2 regions of the Streptomyces sp. IBSNAI002 genome follow, and region 2 is predicted to be linked to the other one. Evidence: riboswitches for the same ligand, from Rfam matches in the RefSeq annotation. Region 2 holds a riboswitch; the other holds the start of a gene.
The links. Region 2 has a riboswitch for S-adenosylmethionine ahead of thrC (threonine synthase). Riboswitches for the same ligand answer to the same signal wherever they lie in the genome.
Positions count from the first base shown of each region.

Region 1: linked by a shared signal. The riboswitch ahead of ACTVZO_RS12400 (aminotransferase class V-fold PLP-dependent enzyme) and the one ahead of thrC (threonine synthase) in region 2 are both predicted to bind S-adenosylmethionine.

Region 1 is NZ_JBQPXG010000002.1:2,547,523-2,556,621, forward strand. Features, by position in the region: gene ACTVZO_RS12395 (hypothetical protein) at 359-964, opposite strand; gene ACTVZO_RS12400 (aminotransferase class V-fold PLP-dependent enzyme) at 983-2,383, opposite strand; SAM riboswitch class IV at 2,606-2,722, opposite strand; gene trpD (anthranilate phosphoribosyltransferase) at 2,814-3,878, opposite strand; gene qcrB (cytochrome bc1 complex cytochrome b subunit) at 4,044-5,675, opposite strand; gene qcrA (cytochrome bc1 complex Rieske iron-sulfur subunit) at 5,672-6,727, opposite strand; gene qcrC (cytochrome bc1 complex diheme cytochrome c subunit) at 6,724-7,533, opposite strand; gene ctaE (aa3-type cytochrome oxidase subunit III) at 7,610-8,230, opposite strand; gene ACTVZO_RS12430 (hypothetical protein) at 8,430-8,834, shown strand; gene ACTVZO_RS12435 (Ig-like domain-containing protein) at 8,886-9,099, opposite strand, start outside.
Region 2 is NZ_JBQPXG010000002.1:4,886,969-4,896,067, forward strand. Features, by position in the region: gene nagA (N-acetylglucosamine-6-phosphate deacetylase) at 1-235, opposite strand, end outside; gene ACTVZO_RS23715 (ROK family protein) at 235-1,128, opposite strand; gene ACTVZO_RS23720 (extracellular solute-binding protein) at 1,334-2,638, shown strand; gene ACTVZO_RS23725 (DUF3263 domain-containing protein) at 2,697-2,933, shown strand; gene otsB (trehalose-phosphatase) at 2,996-3,844, shown strand; gene ACTVZO_RS23735 (alpha,alpha-trehalose-phosphate synthase (UDP-forming)) at 3,926-5,386, opposite strand; gene ACTVZO_RS23740 (glucosyl-3-phosphoglycerate synthase) at 5,434-6,411, opposite strand; SAM riboswitch class I at 6,608-6,759, shown strand; gene thrC (threonine synthase) at 6,753-8,051, shown strand; gene ACTVZO_RS23750 (MoaD/ThiS family protein) at 8,089-8,364, shown strand; gene ACTVZO_RS23755 (cold-shock protein) at 8,747-8,953, shown strand.

The DNA.
Region 1 (9,099 bases), 2.3 Mb from region 2:
CACTGGGCTCCGCCGGCGAAGCCCTCGCCTCGAACGCCGGCGGGGCTGGGTTCGTCCCCCTGGGCGGGATCGGTCTGCCGGGCCGTGCGCGGGGTCCCTCCGGGGCGTCTCCTCGGCTCGCGCACCGAGCCGCGTCCCGGCCGCCGGGCCACGGTTGCGCGCTCGTCCTGCGGGGACGCCCCTGCACGCCCCCGCTCCCCCACCGAGACCAGGCCCCGGCTCCGGAGCCGGGCGTGGGGTGGGGACGTGCAGGAGGGTCCCCGCAGGACGAGCGCGCGACCTGGGCGGCGCTTGCGCAGCCGGGGCTTCGTGCGCGAGCCGAGGAGGCACTCCGGAGCGGCCCCGCACCACCCCCCGGCTAGGCACTCCGCAGGAGCAGTGGCAACGGCTCGCCCGGGTTCGCCGGGCGGCCTTCGGAGAGCCAGAAGAGGTAGCCGCGCAGGTACTCCGCGAGGCCTCCGTCGATGTACGCGACGTACTCCCGCGCCCCGCCGGCCGCCTCGCGTTCGTCCTCCCGCCCCGAGACCGACCACGTACGGTCCAGGGCCACGGCCCACTCCCGCACCCGGCCCCGCTCCCGCCACCACTCTCGGACGAGGTCCGGGGTCCAGTGGTCGTCGCCGTCGCAGGCGTATCCGGCCATCGGGTCCTGGGCGACCGCGCCCACCAGCGCCAGCGCCTGCGCCGCGTCACGGGGCTGCCGGTAGACGAACTCGGCGCCCCACTCGTCGTCGTAGAGCACATGCGCGGGCGCGATCAGCCGGCCCGTCCAGCAGGTATCGGTCCCCGCCCCGTAGAACGGCCCCGGCACGTTGCGCCAGTCGCGCTGCTCCCACCGGTCGGGCCAGGCGTTCCACCAGCGGCCCCGGTACTCCGGGGCGGGCAGCCACGTGCCGCCGTCCGGCGCGGGCAGCGGCCCGTTCGCCGCGGCCCGGACGGACGGCAGTGGGTCCCAGTAGCTCATGTCCCGCATCCTGCCAGGTCAGACGGCCGGGACGCAGCGGCCTTCCTCGGTGCGGTACTGCCACTTGGCGCCGTCCGCGACGAGCTCCCGCACCGCGCGGACGAAGCGCTCCACGTGCTCGTCGGGAGTGCCGGCGCCGAAGCTGACGCGGATCGCGTTCAGCGACCGGTCGCCCGGCTCCGCCTCCGGCGCCCCGCATTCGCCCTGGGCCTGCGGCTCGCTGCCCAGCAGGGTGCGGACCAGCGGGTGGGCGCAGAACAGGCCGTCGCGGACGCCGATCCCGTACTCGGCGGACAGCGCGGCCGCGAAGTGGGAGCTGTTCCAGCCGTCCACCACGAAGGAGATGACGCCGACGCGCGGGGCGTCGTCCCCGAAGAGGGAGAGGATCCGGACCGCCGGGACCTCCGCCAGGCCTTCGCGGACCTTCGCGATGAGGTGCTGCTCCCGGGCGACGAGGCTGTCGAACCCGGCTTCGGTCAGGGCCTTGCAGGCGGCGGCGATGGAGTAGACGCCGATGACGTTCGGGGAGCCTGCCTCGTGGCGGGCGGCCGTGGTGTGCCACTCGACGTCGACGCCGCCGTCGGCCCGGCGGGCGACCTTGCGCGAGGCGCCGCCGCCCGCGAGGTACGGCTCGGCCTCCTGAAGCCAGTCCGCGCGGCCGGCGAGCACGCCCGAGCCGAAGGGGGCGTACAGCTTGTGCCCGGAGAAGGCGACCCAGTCCACGTCGAGGTCCCGGACCGAGACGGGGTGGTGCGGGGCGAGCTGGGCGGCGTCCAGGACGATCCGCGCGCCGTGGGCGTGCGCGGCGGCGGAGAGCTCCTTGACCGGCCACAGTTCACCGGTGACGTTGGACGCGCCGGTGACGCAGACCAGGGCCGGGCCGTAGGGGTCGCGGTCGGCGAGCGCCCGCTCCAGGGTGGCGACGGCTTCGTCCGGGGTGCGGGGCGCGTTGAGGTAGGTGACCTGCGCGTCCGTCCACGGCAGCAGCGAGGCGTGGTGCTCGGTCTCGAAGACGAAGACCTGGCAGCCGTCCGGGAGGACGGCCGCGAGGAGGTTCAGGGAGTCGGTGGTGGACCGGGTGAAGACGACCTGGTCGGCGGGGCGGCAGTCGAGGAACTGGGCGACCGTGGCCCGGCTCTGCTCGAAGAGGTCGGTGGAGAGCTGCGAGAGGTATCCGGCGCCGCGGTGGACGCTGCCGTAGTAGGGGGCGTACGCGGCCACGTCGTCCCAGACGCGCTGGAGCGCCGGGGCGCTGGCGGCGTAGTCGAGGGCCGCGTAGGTGACCTCGCCGCCGGTGACGAGCGGGACGGTGATGTCCCGGCCGAGGACCGGCAGCGGCTCGGCACAGGCGGGGCCCTCGGCGGCGGAGGAGGAGGCTGCGGTGGCGGTGGCGACGGCGGCGTTCAGGGATGCGGACATGGCGGAATCTCCCGGCAGGCAGGGGTGAATGGCTTCGGTGTGCCCGTACGCGGCGGCTACGGCGCGGTGCCGTGCGGAGGGGTACGGGAAGTCCTCGGAGCTGAACGGGGGTACGCGGAAGCGACCCTGTTCCGAGGGGTGAAGAAGGGGCGGATTCGCCCTATCGCATTCGCTTGCTCACGGAAAACGCTCCTCGAGAGACCAGGACCCCTGGTGTCGAGGGATCCGCGCTTGCCGTAAGCCTTGCTGCCTACGGCCTGGTCATCACCCGGGGCACCCCGCCACGGAAGGAGGGTTGCCGGACAGCAAGCCGGGGCCTAAACGCTGTCACTCGTGACCTGGTCAGCATCTTGCCACAAGACCCCGTACGCGCAAGACCCCGGTCCACGATGCGGACCGGGGCCGTGGCCGGAAACGGGCGGCGGGGGGCTCAGGCGTTGCTGGCCGCCACCCACCGCTCCAGCGCCGCACGGGCCGCGCCCGAGTCGATGGACTGCGCCGCGCGGGCGATGCCGGCCGCGATCTGCTCCTCCAGGGTGCCCGTGCCCGGGTCCAGCGCCACCAGGGCGGCCGCCGAGTTCAGCAGGACCGCTTCGCGGACCGGGCCGGTCTCGCCGGCCAGCAGGCGGCGGGCGATGTCGGCGTTGTACGAGGCGTCCGCACCGCGCAGCGCCGAGACGTCGACCAGCGGGATGCCGACGTCACGCGGGTCGAAGGGCTGCTCGGAGACCTTGCCGTCGCGGACCCACCACACCCGTGAGGTGGCGGTGGTGGTCAGCTCGTCCAGCCCGTCGTCGCCGCGGAAGACGAGCGCGGAGGAGCCGCGCTCGGCGAGCACGCCGGCCACGATCGGGGCCACCCGGGGGTCCGCCACGCCCGTGGCCTGGGCGCGGACCTTGGCCGGGTTGGTCAGCGGGCCCAGGAAGTTGAAGGTGGTGCGGATGCCCAGTTCCTTGCGGGCGGCCGCGACGTGCCGCAGCGCCGGGTGGAACTTCACGGCGAAGCAGAAGGTGATGCCGGCCTCCTCCACGACCTCCGCCACCCGGGCGGGGGTGAGGTCGAGGTTGACGCCGAGCTTCTCCAGCACGTCCGAGGAGCCGCTGGCGGAGGACGCGGCCCGGTTGCCGTGCTTGACCACCTTGGCGCCCGTGCCGGCCACGACGATCGCGGACATGGTGGAGATGTTCACCGTCTTGGCCCCGTCGCCGCCGGTGCCGACGATGTCGACCGTCCGGCCCGGCACCTCGATCAGGTTGGCGTGCTCGTACATGGCGCGGACCAGGCCGTTGATCTCGGCGACCGTCTCCCCCTTGGCCCGCAGCGCGACCGCGAAACCGGCGATCTGGGCGTCGGTGGCCTCGCCGCGCATGATCCGGTCCATGGCCCAGGCGGTGTCCTCGGCGGTCAGGTCCCGGCCGCTGAGCAGGGCGTCGAGAACGCCCGGCCAGCCGCGGGCCGCCACGCTGTCGCCGCCTGCCGGGGTCGCAACGTTCATGGTCCGCTCCTGCTGTCGTCGCCCGCCGATGTGGGGGCCCACGTCGAATGGGAAGGGCTTCAGCCTATCCAGCCCCGGAGACGGCAAAGAGCCCCGTCCAGCGTCTGGACGGGGCTCTCGCCGTGGCGACACCGGGACTGACCGAAATCAGTCCCTCAAACGGGATCAGTGGTGGCCGTGGCCGCTCTGGATCTCCTTGTACTCCTCCACCGTGGGCTTCGGAATCTGGTTGTCCTCGGCGTAGAAGCCCTTGCTGAGCTTCGCGCGCAGCTTCTCGCCGAGCTTCACCTTGCGCTCGACGCCGTTCTCGTCGACCGCCGGGCCGATCTCGATCGGCTGGTACTGCGTGTACGAGGTGAGCGTGTGCAGCTTGGCCTGCGAGAGCGGCTCGTGGACCTCGACGAACTCACCGTGCGGCAGGCGCTTGATGATGCCGGTCTCGCGACCGTGCAGCACCTTGTCCCGGTCCCGGCGCTGGAGGCCGAGACAGATCCGCTTGGTGGCGATGAAGGCGAGGACCGGGACGACGAAGAAGCCGATCCGGACGAACCAGGTGATCGAGTTGATCGAGAGGTGGAAGTACTGCGCGAACATGTCGTTTCCACCGCCGATCAGCAGGACGATGTACTCCGCGATCCAGGCGACACCGAAGGCCGTACGGGTCGGGACGTTGCGCGGGCGGTCCAGCAGGTGGTGCTCGCGCTTGTCACCGGTGACCCAGGACTCGATGAACGGCCAGACGGCGATCGAGCACAGCACCAGCGGGAAGAGCAGCAGCGGGATGAACACGCCCAGGACGAGCGTGTGGCCCCACAGGTTGATCTCCCAGCCCGGCATCGCTCGGATCAGGCCTTCCGGCATACCCATGTACCAGTCGGGCTGCGCACCGGTGGACACGTGGTCCGGGCGGTACGGGCCGAGCGCCCAGATCGGGTTGATCGAGGCGATCGCCGCGATGGCCGCGATGACACCGAAGACCAGGAAGAAGAAGCCTCCGGCCTTGGCCATGTAGACCGGCAGCAGCGGCATGCCGACGACGTTGTTGTTCGTCTTGCCGGGGCCGGGGAACTGGGTGTGCTTGTGGTAGAAGACCAGGATCAGGTGGGCCACGAGCAGGCCCATCATGATGCCGGGCAGCAGGAGGATGTGCACCGAGTAGAACCGCGCGACGAAGTCGCCGCCCGGGAACTCCCCGCCGAACAGGAACATCGACAGGTACGTGCCGACGACCGGGACGGACAGGATGGCACCCTGCATGAAGCGGACACCGGTACCCGAGAGCAGGTCGTCCGGCAGCGAGTAACCGGTGAAGCCGGTGAACATGCCGAGGAACAGCAGCAGGAAGCCGAAGATCCAGTTGATCTCACGCGGCTTGCGGAACGCGCCGGTGAAGAAGACGCGCATCATGTGCACGATCATCGCCGCGACGAAGATCAGCGCGGCCCAGTGGTGGATCTGACGGATGAGCAGACCGCCGCGGACGTCGAAGCTGATGTCCAGGGTCGAGGCGAAGGCCTCGGACATCATGACGCCCTGCATGGGCACGTACGAGCCGTGGTACACGACCTCGTTCATGCTCGGGTGGAAGAACAGCGTCAGGTACACACCCGTGAGGATGATGATGATGAAGCTGTAGAGGCAGATCTCACCCAGCATGAAGGACCAGTGGTCCGGGAAGATCTTGCGCATGTTGGCCTTGGCGAGGCCGTAGATGCCCAGGCGGCCGTCCGCCCAGTCCGCTACGCGCTCGCCGGCCGGCGCTTTGCGCGCCTTCGTGTCAGTGGTCGCAGTGCTCATCCGCGCTCCCAGAATGCAGGGCCGACGGGCTCTTCGAAGTCGCCGAGCGCTTCGAGGAAGCCTTCGTCATTGACACCGATCCGCAGCTGCGGAAGCGCGTGACCGGCCGGGCCGAAGATGACACGGGCGCCGTCGGAGAGGTCGAAAGTGGACTGGTGGCACGGGCAGAGCACGTGGTGCGTCTGCTGCTCGTACAGGCTGATCGGGCAGCCGACGTGGGTGCAGATCTTGGAGTAGGCCACGATCCCGTCGTGGGACCACTCCAGCTCCCGCTTGTCCTTGATGTCGTCCGGCTGGATGCGGACGATCATCAGGGCGGCCTTGGCGATCTGGACCTGGAAGTCGTGCTGGTCCTCCTCCAGGCCTTCCGGCATGGCGAAGGTCAGCGAACCGACGAGCACGTCCTCGGGACGCAGCGGCTCCATCGTGTTCTGGTTGATGAGCAGCTTGCCCTTGGCCCACAGGGTCTTGCGCAGCTTGTCCTCGGGCAGCGGGCCCAAGTCGCGCATGATCATGACGGCGGAGAGCGGCAGCATGGCCAGCGCACCCAGCAGCGTGTTGCGGATCAGCGGGCGGCGGGCGATGCCCGACTCCTCCGCGCCGTCGCGGAAGTCCTGCAGGACCTGCGCCTTGACCTCCGGCGGAGCGGCGATCTCGTGGCGCTCGGCGGCGACCTCGACGTCGGACATCAGGGTGCGGGCCCAGTGGACCGCGCCCGCGCCGATGCAGAAGAGCGCCGTGCCCAGCGTCATGCCCAGCGCGAAGTTGAGCGCGCTCACCTTCCCGATGGGGAAGATGTACACGATCTTGTCGACCGGGAAGATCACGTAGGAGGCGATGAAGGCCACCGTGGCCAGCATCGACAGCGTGAACAGCATCGCGACGGTGCGCTCGGAGCGCTTCGCCGCCCGCTCGTCGATGTCCTGGATGCGCGGCTTGTGAACCGGCATGCCCGGGTCGGCGAACGGGTCGTCCGCGACCGCTACGGCACCGTGGTGCGCGTCGCCCTGCTCACTCGGCAGGTGCTTCTCTTCGGGAATGTCTTGACTCATGACTTCTTGGCCTTAGCGGTGTGGGCCGCGACCCAGACGGCAACAGCGATCAGCGCACCCAGACCGAAGATCCAGCCGAACAGACCCTCGGAAACGGGACCGAGGCCGCCGAGCTTGAGGCCACCGGGGCTGGTGGACTTCTCGCCGTTGACGTTCTCGAGGTACGCGATGATGTCCTTCTTCTGCTTCTCCGGCATGGTGCTGTCCGGGAAGGAGGGCATGTTCTGCGGGCCGGTCAGCATGGCCTCGTAGATGTGCTTCGGCGAGACGTCCTCAAGGTTGGGGGCGTACTTGCCGTTCGTCAGTGCGCCGCCCTCGCCGGTGAAGTTGTGGCACTGCGCGCAGTTGTTGCGGAACAGCTCACCACCGTTGGCGATGTCGGCACCCGCCGGGTCGTACTGCTTCTCGGTCGGCGTGATCGGACCGGCACCGAGGGAGGCGATGTACGCCGCCAGCTGGTCGATCTGCGCCTGCGAGTAGATGTTGGGCTTCTTCGGCACCTGGGCGCCGGGCTGCTGGGCGGGCATGCGGCCCGTGCTCACCTGGAAGTCGACGGCCGCGGAGCCGACGCCGACCAGGCTGGGGCCGTCAGTGGAACCCTGACCGCCGGTTCCGTGGCAGCTTGCGCAGCCCACGGCGTAGAGCTTCTTGCCCTCCTCGATGGCGAGGGACTGGGCGGTTTCATCGGCCTGCGCCTTGCCCGCGGGGGCGAAGGCGGCGTACAGCCCCCCAGTGGCCGCCAGCGCGAGGAGTAGAACGACGACCGCCGCCAGCGGATGGCGTCGTCGTGCGGAGAGCTTTTTCACGGATTACCCCGGTGTCAGGATCTTCTGCGTCGGTGTTTCTGGATGGAGTGCCGGGTCGGGCCCGGTGACGTGTTCGCTACTTGATCAGGTAGATCGTGGCGAAGAGGCCGATCCAGACGACATCGACGAAGTGCCAGTAGTAGGACACGACGATGGCCGACGTGGCCTGTTCGTGGGTGAACCTCTTGGCCGCGTACGTCCGGCCGAGGACCAGCAGGAAGGCGATGAGACCGCCCGTCACGTGCAGACCGTGGAACCCGGTGGTCAGGTAGAAGACCGAGCCGTACGGACCGGACGAGAGGCTCATGCCCTCGTGCTTGACCAGCTCGGTGTACTCGAACACCTGGCCGCCAATGAAGATCGCACCCATGACGAACGTGATGATGAACCACGTCCGGAGCTTCTTCACGTCACCGCGCTCGGCGGCGAACACGCCGAGCTGGCAGGTGAGCGAGGAGAGCACCAGGATCGTCGTGTTCGTCGCCGAGAAGGGCAGGTTCAGGCTCGAGGCCTGTTCTGTCCAGTACTCGGCGCCCGTCACGGATCGCAGGGTGAAGTACATCGCGAAGAGGGCCGCGAAGAACATCAGCTCGGAACTCAACCAGATGATGGTTCCGACGCTGACGAGGTTCGGCCGGTTGACCGTCGGGTGCGCGTGCCCGGTATCTACTGTCGTTGCTGTCGCCACGACCGACATTATGTCGGTCGCTTATCCCGCCCTCACCCCGGGGGGTGCCGTTCGGAGTGTCCGGGGCGTGTGCAAGGCCCGAACGGCCCATCAGATGAGCCAATGAGCGTCTCGTGCGAGGGTGTCCGAACCGATGTTGACAGCGCATCGGGAGGAGTAGCATCCCGCGCAACATCAACGTGATTCACGTGACACGTGGAGGAACGAAATGCGGGCGACTGCGCGGGTTCTGGTCTACAGCGACGACGCGGGCACCCGGGAGCAGGTGCGGCTGGCGGCAGGGCGCAGGCCGGCCGCGGACCTGCCGCCGGTGGAGTTCCTGGAGTGCGCGACGCTGCCGGCGGTCCTGACGGAGCTGGACGCGGGCGGTGTGGACGTGTGCGTGCTGGACGGCGAGGCCGTTCCGGCCGGGGGTATGGGTGTGTGCCGGCAGATCAAGGACGAGATCTTCCGGTGTCCGCCGGTGCTGCTGCTGATGGGGCGCCCCCAGGACGCCTGGCTGGCCACGTGGAGCCGTGCGGACGCCGCCGTGACCCTTCCGGTGGACCCGGTGGAGTTCGCGGACGCACTGGCGGCCCTGCTGCGCTCCCGCCTGTCCTCCTCGGCCGCCTGACGGGGCGTCCGCGGGCCCACGGGGTTCCCGTGGGCCCACTTGCGGGCCTGGTCAGACGGTGGGGCGCAGCCGGGCCTGGTCGACGGTGCTGCGGCCTTCCTGGGTGCCCTTGAGGAGGGCGCTGCCCTCGCGCCAGTCCTTCCAGTCCATGTTCCAGTCGCCGAAGCCGTTGCCGAAGATGTCCATGTCGTCGCCGATGCTGTTGATCACCTCGACGAGGTCGCCCTCGGTGATGTTCTCGTAGAACCAGGCGGCGTTGCCGGTG
Region 2 (9,099 bases):
TCAGGACCTCGTCGGCGGTGCCGGAGGTGAACGAGGCGCCGCCGCCGCCGTGGTTGTGCATGTCGACGAAGCCGGGGACGATCCAGTGCCCGGACAGGTCCACGACCCGCGCGCCCTCCCGGGCGCTGCCGGCGATGCGGTCGCCGTCGACGATGACCCGGCCGTTGGCCACGGTTCCGGTGGGCAGCACCACCCTGGCGCCGGAGAGAACAGTGCTGTGCGCGCTTCCGGACATCAGGCAGGTACCTCCGTGGCGAGTAGGTCCCAGGCGAGCAGCCCTGCGCCCAGGCATCCGGCGGTGTCCCCGAGGGCCGCCGGAACGATGTGGGGCAGCCGTTGGAACGTCACGCGTTCCTCGACGGCCGCCCGTAGCGGGGTGAACAAGGTTTCCCCCGCCTCCGCCAGCCCGCCACCGATGATCAGAGTGCGCGGGTCCAGCAGGGTGATCGCGGTGACCAGGCCGTCGGCGAGGGCGCCGACGGCGGTCGTCCACACCTCGACGGCGCGTGCGTCGCCGGATTCGACGGCCTTGGCGCAGTCGGCCGCGTCGGCCTCGGGTTCGCCGCTGGCGGCGGCCCAGGCGCGGGAGACGGCGGAGGCGGAGGCGAGGGTCTCCAGGCAGCCGTACTGGCCGCAGCCGCAGGCCGGGCCGCCGGGGCGGACCACGATGTGGCCGATCTCGCCCGCGTAGCCGTGGGCCCCGGCCTCGATGCGGCCGGCGATGCCGATGGCTCCGGCGATGCCGGTGCCCAGCGGCACGAAGAGGAACCGGTCGGCGCCCCGGCCCGCGCCGATGCGGCCTTCGGCGAGGCCACCCGTGCGCACGTCGTGGCCGAGGGCCACCGGGATGCCCCCGAGCCGGCCGCTGAGCAGCGCCCGCATCGGTACGTCGCGCCAGCCGAGGTTCGCCGCGTAGACGGCGATCCCGTTCTCGGCGTCGACGATGCCCGGGACGGCGACTCCGGCGGCCGAGGCGGCCTCTCCGCAGCGCTCCCGGCCGATGGCGAGCAGCTCGGCGGCGAAGTCCTGGATCGTCTCGACGACGGCGTCGGCGCCCCGCTCGCGGCCGGTGGCGCGGCGCGCCTCGTGCAGCAGGGTGCCGTCGGCGGCGACCAGGGCGGCCTTCATCCCGGTGCCGCCCACATCGAGGGCGATGACGTGTTTCACGGGTTTCACAGAGGACAGTCTCGCGTGCTTCACGGGGAAAGGTCTAGTCCATTGAGAGGGATTGTTGAGTGGCCATACAAATTCGGGACCAAGGATGTGGACCAGCGGCCAAAGTGGTGTAGACCTTACGTGGATCGTACGTACAACAAGGGGTGGACCGAGAACTGTGAACCGCCGATACCTGCGCCTGGCCGCGTCCGGCGCCGCACTGTGCCTGACGGCCGTGACACTGACCGGCTGCGGAGCCGTCGGCGGACTCACCGGGAACAACGAGGTGACCCTGCGGGTCGTGGCGGCCGAGTACGGGGACAATCCGCAGAACTCGTCGGCCACCTACTGGAAGACGCTCGCCGAGGACTTCGAGAAGACCAACCCCGGGATCAACGTCGAGGTCAGCGTCTACTCCTGGTCCGAGGTCGACGCCAAGGTCGCCGAGATGGTCAAGGCGGGCAAGGCCCCCGACATCGCGCAGATCGGCGCCTACGCCGACTACGCCGAGGCGGGCAAGCTCTACACGGCGGACGAGCTGCTCTCCGTGAAGACCGAGGCCGACTTCCTCGGGCCGCTCGCCGACGCGGGCAAGGTCAAGCGGATCCAGTACGGGCTGCCCTTCGTCGCCAGCACCCGGCTGCTCTTCTACAACGAGAAGCTGCTGGGCGACGCCGGGGTCATCCCGAAGGACTCCAAGAACGGCTGGCAGCCCAAGAGCTGGACGGAGCTGGAGGCGGCCGCGAAGAAGCTCAAGGGCGCGGGCGTCGCCACCCCCTTCGCGCTGCCGCTGGGCCGCGAGGAGGCCCAGGCCGAGACGATGATGTGGATGCTGGCGGGCGGCGGCGGCTACACCGACAACGAAGAGCAGTACTCCATCGACTCCACCGAGAACGTCAAGGCGCTGGAGTTCCTCCGGGACAAAATGGTCGGCCAGGGCCTGACCGGGCCCGTGGAGCCGGGCAAGCTGGACCGGCAGGCCGCCTTCGACGCCTTCACGCGCGGCGAGGTCGGCATGCTCAACGGCCACCCGACGCTGATCAAGCAGGCGGCCGGCAAGGGTGTGAAGTTCGGCATGGTCACCATGCCCACCGCGGACGGCACCGAGCACTCGGCGATGGGCGTCGCGGACTGGGTGATGGCCTTCAAGAACGGCCACCGCAAGGAGTCCGGGAAGTTCCTGGACCACCTCTACGAGGCGAAGAACGTGACCGCCTTCACCACCATGTACGACCTGCTCCCGGTCACCACCACCGGCTACCGGGCCGCGCAGAGCGGCACGGCGGGCGGGACCGCGCCGCAGCTGAAGACCTTCCTGGACGCGCTGCCGTCCTCGCGGCTCTACCCGGTCGGCAAGAAGTCCTGGGCGGGCGTCAGCGAGGACATCAAGCAGCACATCGGCCAGGCCGTCGAGCCGGGCGGGCAGCCGGTGAAGGTGCTGGAGGAGATCGCGACGAAGGCCAGGGCGGCCGACCCGCGCTGACCCCTGGGCCGGCCGGGGCGGCCGGGCCGGTGTCGGTGGGCGGCGTTAATCTGGCGGTATGACGGACGACGGGCGGCTGACGGCCACGGAGGCCGCGGTGCTCGCGTACGAGGGACGCACCTGGCCCGGGCCCGGGGCCAAGGAGCGGGCGATACGGGAAGGGCTGGGGATGACCCCGGTCCGCTACTACCAGCTGCTCAACGTGCTGATGGACGACCCGCGCGCGCTGGCCCACGCGCCGGGCACGGTCAACCGCCTGCGCCGGATCCGCGAGGCCCAGCGGGCCAGGCGGTAGCCGGACGGGCGGCGCGGTCCGCGCCGTAGCCGTCGCTCTGCTCGGCCGTTAGGGTCGTCCGTATGGGGAGCCATCCGCACGACTTGCCGATGCCCGTCACCGCAGCCGGACGCGAGGGCCTGGAGGCCCTGCTCCGCGCACCCCGCCGTTCCGTGGTCGCCCTTGACTTCGACGGCACCCTCGCCGAGATCGTCCCCGACCCGGACCAGGCGAGGGCCCACCCCGGAGCCGTGCCGGCGCTGTCCGCGCTCGCACCCGAAGTGGCCTCCGTCGCCGTGATCACCGGCCGGCCGGCGGGCGTCGCCGTCCGCTACGGGGGATTCGCCGGGGTCCCCGGCCTGGAGCACCTCGTCGTCCTCGGCCACTACGGGGCCGAGCGCTGGGACGCCGTCAGCGGGATCGTGCACGCCCCCGCCGAGCACCCCGGGGTGGCGGCGGTCCGGGCGGAGCTGCCGGGCTTCCTGGACTCCATCGGGGCCTGGCAGGGCACCTGGATCGAGGAGAAGGGCCGGGCGCTGGCCGTGCACACGCGGCGCGCCGAGGACCCGGAGGCGGCCTTCGCGGCCCTGCGCGAGCCGCTGGCCGAGCTGGCGGCCCGGCACGGGCTGATGGTGGAGCCGGGGCGCGCGGTCCTGGAGCTGCGGCCCCCGGGGATGGACAAGGGGGTCGCCCTCACGGAGTTCCTGGCGGAGACGGGCGCGGAGGCGGTGCTGTACGCGGGCGACGACCTGGGTGACCTCGCCGCGTACTCGGCGGTCGAGAAGCGGCGGGCCGACGGGTTGCCGGGGCTGCTGGTGTGCAGCGGCTCCGCGGAGGTCCCGGAGCTCGCCTCCCGAGCCGACCTGGTCCTGCCGGGCCCGTCCGCGGTCGTCACCTTCCTGGCCGCCCTGGCCACGGCCTTGCGGGCCTGACCGGGGCTCCGGCGTGTCGGGGGGCGGAGCCCCGGGGGGCAGGGCGGAGCCGGGGCTCCGGGCGTGGGAGCGGACCGCAGGTCAGGCGCGCAAGGCCGAGAGCTGGGCTTCGAACCAGGCCGCCGGGGGGAGGGCCGTCGCCGCGGCGGCCAGCCGTTTCGTGCGCTCCGCGCGCTCCGGCTCCGGCATGGACAGCGCCGCGTGCAACGCCGCCGCCGTCTCCGTGACGTCGTACGGGTTCACCGTCACCGCGTCCGCCCGCAGCTCCTCGTACGCCCCCGCCCCGGTGGACAGCACCAGCGCGCAGCCCGCCTCCGACACCACCGGGATCTCCTTCGCCACCAGGTTCATCCCGTCCCGCACGGGGTTCACCAGCGCCACGTCCGCCATCCGGTAGGCCGCCAGCGACCGCGCGAAGTCGTCCTGCACGGACACCAGCACCGGCTGCCAGTCCTCCGTGCCGAACTCCGCGTTGATCTCCGCGGCCAGCTCCGAGACGGCCGCCGTGTAGTCCCGGTACACCTTCAGGTCCTGCCGCGACGGGTACGCCGAGGCCAGGTGCACCACCCGGCCGCGCCACTCGGGGTGGACCGTCAGCAGCTCCCGGTAGGCCAGCAGGCCCCGCAGGATGTTCTTCGACAGCTCCGTCCGGTCCACCCGGACGATCGTCCTGCGGTCCCCGACCTCCGCCCGCAGCTCCGCCAGCTTCCCGTCCACCTCCGGCCGGTGCGCCAGCGCCCGCAGCTCGTCCGCGTCCACGCCCAGCGGGTACTCCGTCACCTCGGTGAACCGCTTCTCCCCGTACCGCCCGTCCGCGGTCATCCGCCGGTGGTGCACCCCGGCCGCCCCGTTGCGGGGGAAGAAGGCGTCCGCGATGCCGTGCGCGTCGTCGCGGGTGGCGCCGCCGACGAAGTTGGACGCCCACGTCGACGTGTGGAACCCGAGCCGGTCCGCCCCGAGCATCCCCCACGTCAGCTGGCTCAGGATGTCGGCCGGGAGCATCTCCAGGAACTCCCGCGACGCCCACGGCGTGTGCGTGAAGTGCCCGATCCGCAGGTCGGGCCGCAGCTCGCGCAGCGCGCCCGGGACCAGCGCCAGGTGGTAGTCCTGCACCAGGACGCACGCGCCGGGCGCCGCCTCCTCGGCCAACGCCCGCGCGAAGGCTTCGTTGTACGCGACGTACGACGCCCAGCGCCGCCGGAACTCCGCGTCGAAGACCGGCTCGCGCGGGACGTCGTACAGGTGGTGGTGGGTGAACCACAGCACCGAGTTCGCGATGCCGTTGTACGCGTCGTCATACATCGTGGGATCGATGTCCAGCATGCGGACGCCCGGCTCGGAGACGCCCCGGCGGACCGCCTCCCGGTCCGCGTCCGACAGCGCCGCGCAGATCCACAGCGCGTCCGGCTGCCGGGCCAGCGCCGCGGAGAGGCCGGAGACGAGGCCGCCTCCGCCGCGCCGGGCGCTGAGCGAGCCGTCCGTGCCGAGCGAGTACGAGAGGGGGCCGCGGTTGGCGGCGACGAGTACCTGGGATGCAGCCATGTCGCGAACCTAGCCCGGCCCGGCCTCGCGCAAACTTCCGAAACCCGTCAGGCCGCGCGCCGCAGGGCGTACTCCTTGATGCCCAGCATCGGCGGCCGCTCCTCGGTGTCCACCGGGTAGGTGCGCGGCACGAACCCGTCCGGCCCCCGCTCGAACTGCGTCAGCTCCGGCCGTACGAGATGGCCGCGCGAGAGCCGCAGCTGCGCGGTGCGGTAGATCGCGGCGGCCATCCGGCCCAGCGCCTGCCCGTCCTGATGGCGGTGGAGCCGTACCCCCACGTCCACCTGGGCCAGCGCGTCCAGCCCGACCGTGTGCAGGGCGTCGACCAGCAGGCCCAGCTCGACGCCGTACCCGACGGGGAAGGGCAGGCGTTCGAGCAGGGAGCGGCGTACGGCGTACTCGCCGCCCAGCGGCTGGACGAAGCCGGCGAGCTGCGGCCAGTGCAGGTTGAGCAGCGGGCGCGCGACGAGCTCGGTGACCCGGCCGCCCTGGCCGGGGGACGTGCCGGAGGGGGGCCCGTCGAATTCCGGGCCGAGCGGCCGGTCGTACATGGCCTTCACGAACTGCACGTCCGGCTCGGTCAGCAGCGGCCCCACGATCCCGGAGACGAAGGTGGCCGAGAACTCCCGCAGGTCGGCGTCGACGAAGCAGACGATGTCCCCGGTGGTGGCCAGCAGGGAGCGCCACAGCACCTCGCCCTTGCCGGGCAGCGCCGGAATCCGCGGCAGGACGTCGTCCCGGTGCACCACCCGGGCGCCGGCCTTCGCCGCGACTTCGGCTGTAGCGTCGCCGGAGCCCGAGTCGATCACGACGAGCTCGTCCACCAGGGGGACCGGCAGTCCCTCGATCAGCTCGCGGCGGATCACCTCGACGATCGCGCCGACCGTCGCCTCCTCGTCGAGCGCCGGCAGCACCACGCTGACCGTGGTCCCAGCTGCCCGTTTCCGGTCCAGCAGCTGGTCAAGCGGTCGGTCGGCGGCGGACCAGGAGCGGTCGGCCAGCCAGCGCTCCACCTCTTCCAGCACTCTGAGACTCCTTGCACATCGATCGGCTTGCGGGTCGGATTGACCGAAAAGTGATCCATCTCGCGGTTCGGACGGCTGTCTCAACCGTTCGGACCTTCGGTTACAGTCTTGAACAACGCGCAGGACCGCCGCATGCCGGGGGGCCTCGCGTACAAACGCACCGGCGCGCCATAGAGCGCGTGTGCCGGTGCCATACCGCTCATCCAGAGGGGCAGAGGGACACGGCCCGTTGAAGCCCCGGCAACCCTCCAGTCGGTTCTCGCGATGCGACACGCATCCTGCGGGGCCCCGGCTAGGGAAGGTGCCAATTCCGTCTCATGGCGAAGTGCGCCATGGGGAAGATGAGGAGAAAGGGCCTCGCCATCATGGCTGCACAGACTGCTTCCACCTCTGTCGATCTCGGACCCGCCACCGCGCTTTCCTGTCGCGAGTGCGGTACCCGTTTCGAACTCGGACCCATCTTCGCGTGCGCCGAGTGCTTCGGACCTCTGGAAGTCGCCTACGACCTCCCGACCGGTGACCCCGAAGCCCTGCGCGCCGCGATCGAGGCCGGTCCGAACAACATCTGGCGCTACGCGCCGCTGCTGCCGGTCCCCGCGGACGTGGCCTCCAAGCCCAGCCTGAACCCGGGCTTCACCAAGCTCGTGGACGCGGCCAACCTGGCCAAGGAGCTCGGCGTCACCGGCAAGCTGTACGTCAAGGACGACTCCGGCAACCCGACGCACTCCTTCAAGGACCGCGTCGTGGCCATCGCCGTCGAGGCGGCCCGCGCCTTCGGCTTCACCACCCTGTCCTGCTCCTCCACCGGCAACCTGGCCGGCGCCGTCGGCGCCGCGGCCGCCCGGGCCGGCTTCCGCTCCTGCGTGTTCATCCCGCACGACCTGGAGCAGGGCAAGGTCGTCATGGCCGGTGTCTACGGCGGCGACCTCGTGGGCATCGAGGGCAACTACGACGACGTGAACCGCTTCTGCTCCGAGCTCATCGGCGACCCGCTGGGCGAGGGCTGGGGCTTCGTCAACGTCAACCTGCGCCCGTACTACGGCGAGGGCTCCAAGACCCTGGCGTACGAGATCTGCGAGCAGCTCGGCTGGCAGCTGCCCGACCAGATCGTCATCCCGATCGCGTCCGGCTCGCAGCTGACGAAGATCGACAAGGGTCTGCAGGAGCTGATCAAGCTCGGTCTCGTCGAGGACAAGCCGTACAAGATCTTCGGCGCCCAGGCCGAGGGCTGCTCCCCGGTCTCCTCCGCCTTCAAGGCCGGTCACGACGTGGTCCGGCCGCAGAAGCCGAACACCATCGCCAAGTCCCTGGCGATCGGCAACCCGGCGGACGGCCCGTACGTCCTGGACATCGCGCGGCGCACCGGCGGCTTCGTCGAGGACGTCAACGACGAGCAGGTCGTCGAGGCCATCAAGACCCTCGCGCAGACCGAGGGCATCTTCGCCGAGACCGCGGGCGGCGTGACCGTCGGCGTCACGAAGAAGCTCATCGAGAACGGGCAGCTCGACCCGACGCTGACCACCGTCATCCTGAACACCGGCGACGGCCTCAAGACCCTGGAGGCGGTGGCCGCGGACAGCGGGCAGACCGCCACCATCCGCCCGAGCCTGGACGCGTTCCGCGCCGCCGGCCTCGCCTGACCCTCCCTCCCCGTACTACCGGAAAGGCAGTAGCGCCATGAGCGTCAACGTCCGCATCCCCACCATCCTGCGCACCTACACCGGCGGTCAGGCCGAGGTCCCGGCCGAGGGTGCCACCCTGGCCGAGGTCATCGAGTCCCTGGAGAAGAACCACCCGGGCATCGCCGCGCGCGTCCTGGACGACCAGGGCAAGCTGCGCCGCTTCGTCAACGTCTACGTGAACGACGACGACGTGCGCTTCGAGGGCGGGCTGCAGGCGGCGACGCCGGACGGCGCGGGCGTCTCCATCATTCCCGCCGTCGCCGGCGGCTGACACGCGAAACCGTAATTACCCCCTCCGTTAATAAGCGGAGGGGGTAATTCTGTTTGATTGGGCGCGGTAGAGTTGGGGAAGTCCCCTCCGCTGCTCATGCCGGGCGCATATGAACGGCTCGCGTCAGGGTCGACATCGGGTCAATGTGCAAGCGCGGTATGGGGCATTGGCGAGATATGCCGGGCCCGAGTTGCCCTGGAATATGCCAGATTTTCACTCTATTTCTATGTTTCCCCGTGTCCAGAATTCTCGTCGGATTGACCTGTTGCAGACAGCACCGGCGCGGATACATTCAGCCTCGGTCGACGCGTTCCGACGCAAGTGATGACCCGGGACCGCGAAGTGCGTTCCTGCGCAAGGGCCAGTAATAGGGGAGTTAGGCATGGCTCAGGGCACCGTCAAGTGGTTCAACGCGGAGAAGGGCTACGGCTTCATCGCGGTCGACGGTGGTGCGGATGTGTTCGTCCACTACAGCGCCATCCAGATGGACGGGTACCGCACCCTTGAAGAGGGTCAGCGGGTCGAGTTCGAGATCTCGCAGGGCCAGAAGGGTCCGCAGGCGGACATGGTCAAGCTCGCACTCGGCTAGTCCCGGCGCGATCGACCGCCCACGCGTACAGGAGGGGCCCACATCCCGGACACGGGATGTGGGCCCCTCGCGTGTCTCCGGTGCGTTCACCGGGGTGTTCCCCCAAGCCGCTTGCACTCGCGGGGGTCGAGTGCTAATCATTGGCG